Regions from separate parts of the Pseudoalteromonas sp. SR41-8 genome, predicted to be linked through region 1. Evidence: predicted binding sites of a transcription regulator. Region 1 holds the regulator's gene; the other holds the start of a gene.
The links. The regulator sigma-54, encoded in region 1, starts transcription at its own class of promoters, with help from an activator protein. The targets are predictions, from matches to a motif close to GTTGGCACGNNNNTNGNNT.
Positions count from the first base shown of each region.

Region 1 (4,220 bases):
TGTTGACCACCGGTGCAACCAATAGCAATTGTTAAGTAACTGCGGTTATTACGTTCTAAGTGCGGTAACCAAGTTTGTACAAAGGTTTGGATCTGCCAAGTGAATTTTTGCACGATACTGTGACTGGCTAAATAATCTTTTACTGGTTGATCCAGGCCTGTGAGCGGTTTTAACTCAGGCTCCCAGTGTGGATTAGGTAAAAAACGTGCATCAAATACATAATCGGCTTCTTTTGGAATACCATGCTTAAAACCAAATGATTCAAAGGTGATGATTAGTTTTTTATCTTTTTTCCCTAAAATCTTTTCACGGATTGACTCAGCAAGCTGGTGGACACTGAGATCTGTGGTATCAAGCATGAAATCAGCACGAGTAGTTAATACATCAAGCAACACTTTTTCTTGCTTGATGGCTAAATCCAGTGGCAAAGAATCCAAAGATAATGGGTGTAAGCGGCGGGTTTCAGAAAAGCGTTTGATCAGGGTTTGATCATCACTGTCTAAATAAAATAGCGTCGGATTTGCAAAACCAGGCAAGTATTCAAGAATGTCGTTAAATTCTTCCTGCTCTTTCGGTAAATTACGAACATCGATACTGACGGCAATTTTGTCGTAATTATCAGAGACACTGCGTACTAATGACGGTAATAAGTTAACTGGAATATTATCTACACAATAATAGCCAAGATCTTCTACTACACGTAAAGCAACAGATTTACCTGAGCCAGAACGCCCACTGATGATGATTAACTCCATGTAAATTCTCCTTCATTTAATACCAATTTTATTAAAAACATGCTCATTCTTGCTTGTTAAATAACCCACTAACTTTGTTTAAAATTATTTATATAGAACAACTATATCTCATAATTTCCACCTTGTTCTAGAGCTATTTTCCTGTTGCAATAATTACTCTCTAATTCAATACAATTGGTATGACTACGATTGAGCTGCAATTACATGATACAAATCTTGGTCTGTTTTTGCGCTACGTAGTTGTTTACAAAAATCTTTGTTATTGAGTTTATCAGCAATTGTGGCTAACGTCTTCAAATGAAGTTGGCTGTCACCATCTGGTACGATGAGGGCTACAAATATATCAACTGGGCGATTATCAATCGCATCAAAATCAACCGGTGATTCACTCACTAAAATTATTGCTAGCGGGTTTTCAACACCACTCATACGGCCATGAGGGATAGCAATACCACGACCAATACCGGTACTACCTAGTTTCTCTCTCGATAGTAGTGCGTTGAGGATTTCTTGTTGTGATAGCTGAGGGAGCTGTTCATGAGCCAATTGGCTTATAAATTCAATGATCCGTTTTTTGCTATTAAAAAGGACCGCAGCTTTACTGCAGTCCTGACAAATAAGTGAGCTTAATTTCATAGTGTTAGTGTCGAGCGTGCTTCTCTTTGTGTTTAATTACTTGACGATCAAGTTTATCGATTAGTCCGTCAATAGCTGCATACATGTCTTGGTGCTCAGTCGAGGCAAATAATTCAGCGCCACTGACATGTAATGTGGCCTCTGCTTTTTGGCTTAGTTTTTCTACATCAAGAATAACATGGACATTATTGATATGATCAAAATGCCTTTCAAGCTTGGCAAACTTATTGTTTACATAGTCTCTTAATGAATCAGTAATTTCTACGTGACGACCAGTTAAATTTAGTTGCATAAGCATTTTCCTCTTGTGATTTTACGCCTTAAATCAAACTTTTACGTTGATTTGACGGTGGAATAGCCAGCGACTCGCGGTATTTTGCAATAGTCCGTCTAGCTACTTTGATACCTTGCTCTGCCAATATATCTGCAATCTTACTATCACTCAATGGTTTCGCTGAGTTTTCTGCACTGATCAATTTTCTGATCAATGCTCGAATAGCTGTCGAAGAGCATTCGCCGCCGTTCTCAGTGCTTACATGACTTGAGAAAAAATACTTTAACTCAAAAATACCACGGGGGGTATGCATGTACTTTTGTGTCGTTACGCGAGATATTGTTGATTCGTGCATCTCAACCATTTCAGCAACGTCGTTTAGTACCATAGGTCGCATTGCTTCAGGGCCATGCTCAAAGAATCCCTGCTGTTGTTTTACAATGCAGTTAGTTACTTTGAGTAACGTCTCGTTACGACTTTCTAGGCTTTTAATAAACCATTTAGCTTCTTGCAAATGCGAACGTATAAATTGGCTGTCAGTGCTTGATTTTACTGAGCGTGACATTGCCGCATATTGGCTGTTCACTCTAATTTTTGGCATGCTGTCTGGATTAAGTTCAACCACCCAGCGACCTTTAATTTTTTTCACCGAAACATCAGGTATAACATACTCTGATTCTTCGCGTACTATAGTATCCGCAGGCTTTGGATTAAGGCTGTGGATCAATGTCATTACTTCTTTCAGCTCATCTTCTTTAAGCTTAGTCTTTTTCATCAAAGTGCGATAGTCACGACTAGCTAATAAATCGATATGATCAGTTAAAATCATTTTAGTCTCGCTAATCCAAGGAGTTGCAGGATCAAATTGATTTAATTGAATACATAAACATTCTTGTAGGCTGCGCGCAGCAATACCAACAGGGTCAAATAACTGAATGCGTTTTAACACTGCTTGCACTTCGTCTAGTTCGATTTCTTCTTCGTTATTACCTTGATTTAAGCTCTCTGCGATGTCTTCGCAGCTCAAGGTTAAAATACCTGAATCGTCAACAGCTTCAACAATCGCAATGGCAATAGCTTCATCGGTTGGACTAAAAGGTGTGAGCTGTAATTGCCACATCAGATATTCGTGCAGGGTTTCAGTTGAAGCACCTTGATAAATTGACTCATCTTCAGGCATTGGGCCGGATGACGTATTTGGCGCAGCACTCATGTATTCGTCCCAGGTGACGTCCATAGCCATTTCGTCACTTAAAGTCTCTTTACTTAATGCTTCGCTACTTTCTTGTTCATATTCGCTGGGCTTGTCGTCTGCTGATGCACTAACAGTTAAGTCATCGTTGTCTTGTTTTTGTTCGTTTTTACCAGCCGTGTCGTCTGAATATTCATGCTCTTCTAGCTCTAACAATGGATTGCTGTCGAGTGCTTCTTGAATTTCTTGCTGGAGATCCAATGTACTGAGTTGCAATAAGCGAATTGCTTGTTGCAGCTGTGGTGTCATTGTAAGTTGCTGGCCCATGCGCAGCTGGAGTGATTGCCTCATGTATCTCTAACAATCCTTTTATTGTTATCATCGTTAAGTCTAGCAGATACTTAGCCGAGCGTGGCTTTATAGCCTAAATTGCTCGCCCAGGTAAACATCGCGGACTGTTTGGTCGGCAAGTACATGCTCAGGGGTACCTGATGCAATTAACTCCCCATGAGAAACTATGTAGGCTTTTTCACAAACATCAAGGGTTTCTCGTACATTGTGGTCGGTAATAAGTACGCCAATACCACGGTTTTTAAGGTGTTCAATAATCTTCTTTATATCTAACACTGAAATAGGATCAACGCCAGCAAAAGGCTCATCAAGTAAGATAAATTTTGGATTTGCGGCTAAAGCGCGTGCAATTTCAACTCGACGACGTTCACCACCAGATAATGCCATACCTTGGCTGTCGCGAATATGTTGAATGCTAAACTCATCAAGTAAGCTGTCTAGTGCTTCTTCTCTGGCTTGTTTATTCAGCTCTTTACGAGTTTCTAAAATAGCCATCAGGTTTTGATAAACAGTTAACTTACGAAAGATGGATGATTCTTGTGGTAAGTAGCCAATCCCTAACCGTGCGCGACTGTGCATTGGCAGTAAAGTGATGTCATTATCATCAATACTTATTTTACCTTTGTCGCTAGGTACTAAACCCACAATCATATAAAAAGTGGTGGTTTTACCTGCGCCATTAGGACCCAGTAAGCCAACAATGCTGCCTGCGCTAACTTCTAAACCCACGCTTTTTACAACTTGGCGACCTTTATAGCTTTTTGCTAAAAATTCAGCTTTTAATATACTCATGGCTGCCCTTTAGGTTTGTCTTTTTTACTGTCAACAGGTACCAAAATAGTGTGTACGCGATCGTTTGAGCTTGCGCCTTTTTCAGCACTGATCAGCTGTTGGTCCATATCATAGGTAATGCTTTTGGCATTAATTTTTTGACCTGCTTGAGTGACTTGTGCATTACCAATTAACGTTAAATAGCGCTTGGCGACATCGTAACGGACTTCATCAGCACTGG
Region 1 covers NZ_JACJEE010000033.1:13,988-18,207, reverse strand. The annotation lists gene rapZ (RNase adapter RapZ) at 1-755, opposite strand, end outside; gene ptsN (PTS IIA-like nitrogen regulatory protein PtsN) at 939-1,391, opposite strand; gene hpf (ribosome hibernation promoting factor) at 1,396-1,683, opposite strand; gene H5162_RS17620 (RNA polymerase factor sigma-54) at 1,712-3,208, opposite strand; gene lptB (LPS export ABC transporter ATP-binding protein) at 3,275-4,000, opposite strand; gene lptA (lipopolysaccharide transport periplasmic protein LptA) at 3,997-4,220, opposite strand, start outside.

Region 2 (4,220 bases), on a different contig from region 1:
GCACTCCGGCAGTTTCTTTGGTGATAGTTTTATAACGCTCGCCCGTCAATACATTTAATACTGCTTGTGTACCAACAATTTGTGATGTTGGTGTAACTAACGGTAAATAACCTAAGTCTTCACGTACACGTGGGATCTCAAGTAATACTTCATTCAATTTATCCGCAGCACCTTGCTCTTTAAGCTGGTTTTCCATATTAGTTAACATGCCACCAGGCACTTGCGCTAATAAAATACGGCCATCAACACCTTTTAAGCTGCCTTCAAACGCGGCATATTTTTTACGAACATCGCGGAAATAAGCAGCAATCTCTTCGAGTTGATTTAAATCCAGCTCAGTATCACGTTCAGTACCTTCAACAATCGATACAATCGTTTCAGTTGCGCTGTGTCCGTAAGTCATACTCATTGATGAAATTGCGGTATCAAGCATATCAATACCTGCATCAATCGCTTTTTGGTAAGTAGCAGTACTTAAACCTGTTGTGGCATGACACTGCATTGCAATTGGGATAGAGACTGTTTCTTTTAACGCTTTGATTAACTCTTCTGCATCGTATGGTTTAAGCAAACCAGCCATATCTTTAATACAAATTGAATGACAGCCTAACTCTTCAAGCTGCTTGGCAAGCGTTAACCACATATCAAGTGTATGAACCGGGCTTACTGTGTACGAAATTGTACCTTGTGCATGTGCGCCAACTTTAATCGCAGCTTTAATAGCCGTTTCAAGATTACGAACATCGTTCATCGCATCAAAAATACGAAACACATCAACACCATTTTTGTGCGCTCGCTCTACAAATTTTTCAACAACATCATCTGCATAATGACGATAGCCTAAAAGGTTTTGACCACGTAATAACATTTGCTGTTTAGTATTTGGCATAGCTTTTTTAAGAGCACGAATACGCTCCCAAGGATCTTCACCCAAATAACGAATGCATGAATCAAAAGTAGCCCCACCCCATGATTCGATCGACCAGTAACCTGCATCATCTAATTTTTGTGCAATCGGTAGCATGTCATCCAAACGCATACGCGTTGCTAATAATGATTGATGCGCGTCTCTAAGTACTAATTCTGTTAATTTTAATTTAGCCACAAGTCATCCCTTATAGTTTTTGTTTATTTTTGTACTGAGCTATGGCAGCACTTATCGCAGCGATGTGTTCACTTGGTACACCGGGTGCTTTGATCGATGGTGTGCGCGTTGGCATTACAACCGGCTGTTCAAAGCGGCTCGCTAATTTAGACATAGCGGTAATTGCTGCAATCAACAACGAAAGAAAAACGAAAACTCCCACCATCCCAGTGAGCATTAAGTTTGCTGCAGTAGCAAGTAATTGACCTATATCCATTCTGCCCCCCCCTGAGTATTCTTACCCACCCGAAAGATAGGTAAAAAATCACTTTATTTAAATATTTATGCAATAATCATATCAAAGAAACAGACCAAGTCCAACACTTTGTAAATTGGTAAAACCAATTAATATAAAGCTAACATATCTTCAGCAAAGTTAACACACTGCTTTTTACTATAATTTAATAGGATATAGATGATAAAAATACTGAATATAGCTATAACTTATAAGTGAAATCTAATCTGCACCTTAATAACTTACCAACCGAACTACTCAACAACTGTTAAATTAATGAAAAAGCACTCAACATGAAATTGGTCTTACCAAAAAATCATGCTGAAATATTTATTTTTCAGGACGCCGAGTATAAGTTACAGATAAAGCTGTAAATAATTCCCACCTAATTCATGAAAATAAATAAAATAAACACTATCCAATTGATAATAAAGGATTTAAACACATGGCATGTAACTGGCATTATTTACTCTGAACAAATTAACAAACCAAGGAGACGACAATGTTACGCTGGACAATTACATTTTTAGTTATTGCGCTTATTGCTGCAGTGTTAGGTTTTGGTGGTATCGCAGGTGCCGCAGCAGGAATTGCTAAGATTATCTTTTTTATCTTTATTGTATTGTTAGTTATTTCACTCGTTTCAGGTGCGTTGCGCGGCAATGTCCCTAAGTGATAACAATTTATTTTAAATAACAACACATTTATTAATTTTACAAGGAATTACATTATGAAATCGACAACTATTAAAACTGCTGTGATCGCTTTATTCGCTAGTTTTTTTATCATGGGTTGTGAAGACAATCATGCAGAAGAGGCCGGTGAACGCATCGATGAAGCTGTAACCGACGTACAAAACAAAGTAGAAGACGCCTGTGAAGAAGTAAAAGAAGGCGTTAACGCTAAAGAAACTAACTGTTAATCCAGTTAGATACAAATAATAAAAAACGACTCTTTTGAGTCGTTTTTTGCATTTTAAGAGAAGTTAAAATTAAGCTCTCGCTTCTAGCATTAGTCGCTTCATGTCACGTACTGCTTTATCTAATCCATCTATGGCTGCACGCGCTATAATTGCGTGACCAATGTTTAGTTCGTAAATCTCTTTCATAGCAGCAATCGGTTTCACGTTATGATAATGAAGACCGTGGCCGGCGTTTACTATCAAACCCAAACTTGCTGCATACTTTACACCTTGATGAATATGCTCAAGTTGTTTTTGTATCTCGGTATCAGTTTGCGCATCCGCATAAGCGCCAGTATGAATTTCAACATAAGGGGCATTACAGGCTGTAGCTGCATCTAGTTGTGCTTTGTCTGCATCGATAAATAACGATACTTTAATACCGGCGTCAGTTAATTTTGCTGTCGCGGCTTTAATCTTATCTAGATTACCAACAACGTCTAAACCGCCTTCGGTGGTCAACTCTTCGCGTTTTTCTGGTACTAAGCAAACATAAGCTGGCTTAACATCTAAAGCAATATCAATCATTTCATCTGTAACCGCTATTTCAAGGTTCATTCGTGTTTGGATTGTTTTAGCCATCACATACACGTCACGATCTTGAATGTGACGACGGTCTTCACGTAAATGAATAGTGATCCCATCAGCGCCAGCATGCTCAGCAACACTCGCAGCATGTGCTGGATCTGGGTAACTTGTACCCCGAGCTTGGCGTAAGGTAGCAATATGATCAACGTTTATACCCAAAAGAATATCTTTCATTTTTTTACCTGTAAAAATAACGGTTAAAAATACCGTATTAAGATTGTTGGTGAATACCCAAACTATTTGGATATAAACAGCTCGCGACTTTTTAATGGTTTTTTGCCTAATAAAGGCTTCATTAAATGACGACTTAATTGTTTTGCCATATATAACACATCCGGCGCACTAAAGTCATGAGCTGCAATTGCATTTAACTGCGCGCCAGAAAAGCCACTGCCTTGATTTTCTTGGGCAACAAAGCCGTATTCAGCAAAGTAACTATACGTTTGCTCTGCCGAAATTGGATCGCCTGCGGCATCAAAACTAAAGTCAACGCCATAGCCTAATAATTCTAATAATTGAAATTCATAAGAACGTAATACAGCTTGTAAGTTAGGGTGCTGGTTAAGCTGTTGTAGGTGAGTTTTATACAATTGATAGGCATGATCAATTGGTTCATTAATTGGTACAATGCGGTTGGTTAGTTCATTTAGATAAAACCCACAATAAAGCTGATCCCCAACTAGTGTGGATTGCGTGCCATGTAGTTCAAATCGTTGGATATATTTCAGGTCGTGTTTACCGGTATAATTTACCAGTAAAGCTTGGAAGGGTTGTAACTGAGCTTTGTATTTTGTTGCTTGGCGACCGCTAATTCGCGCCAGCATGCGCAACTGGCCAACGCCTTCTACTAACATATCAAGCATTACTTGTGAGTCACTAAAAGGACGTCGGTGTAATAAATATGCCGTGTAGAAGTCGCTATCCATAAATATCGCTTAGGCTATTAATCTTCACCATAGCCTAAACTGCGAAGTGCTCTCTCGTCGTCAGCCCAACCTGATTTAACCTTCACCCAAAGTTCTAAAAACACTTTATTATCAAGCATTTCTTCGAGATCTTTACGGGCTTCGCGGCCAATCACTTTAAGCTTTTCGCCTTTATTACCAATAACCATACGTTTTTGCGTTTCACGCTCAACTAAAATCAAGCCATTGATATGCCAAATGCCATTTTCTTGCCATTTAAACTGCTCAATTTCAACGGTAACTGAGTAAGGAAGCTCCTCACCCATAAAGCGCATCAACTTTTCACGGATCACTTCGGCTGCCATAAAGCGCATTGAACGATCTGTT
Region 2 covers NZ_JACJEE010000014.1:64,893-69,112, reverse strand. The annotation lists gene oadA (sodium-extruding oxaloacetate decarboxylase subunit alpha) at 1-1,105, opposite strand, end outside; gene H5162_RS11360 (OadG family protein) at 1,116-1,361, opposite strand; gene H5162_RS11355 (DUF1328 family protein) at 1,882-2,055, shown strand; gene H5162_RS11350 (hypothetical protein) at 2,110-2,301, shown strand; gene pdxJ (pyridoxine 5'-phosphate synthase) at 2,371-3,102, opposite strand; gene recO (DNA repair protein RecO) at 3,165-3,854, opposite strand; gene era (GTPase Era) at 3,872-4,220, opposite strand, start outside.
Region 2: the regulator sigma-54 is predicted to act here: its motif matches at 1,824-1,842, upstream of H5162_RS11355 (DUF1328 family protein).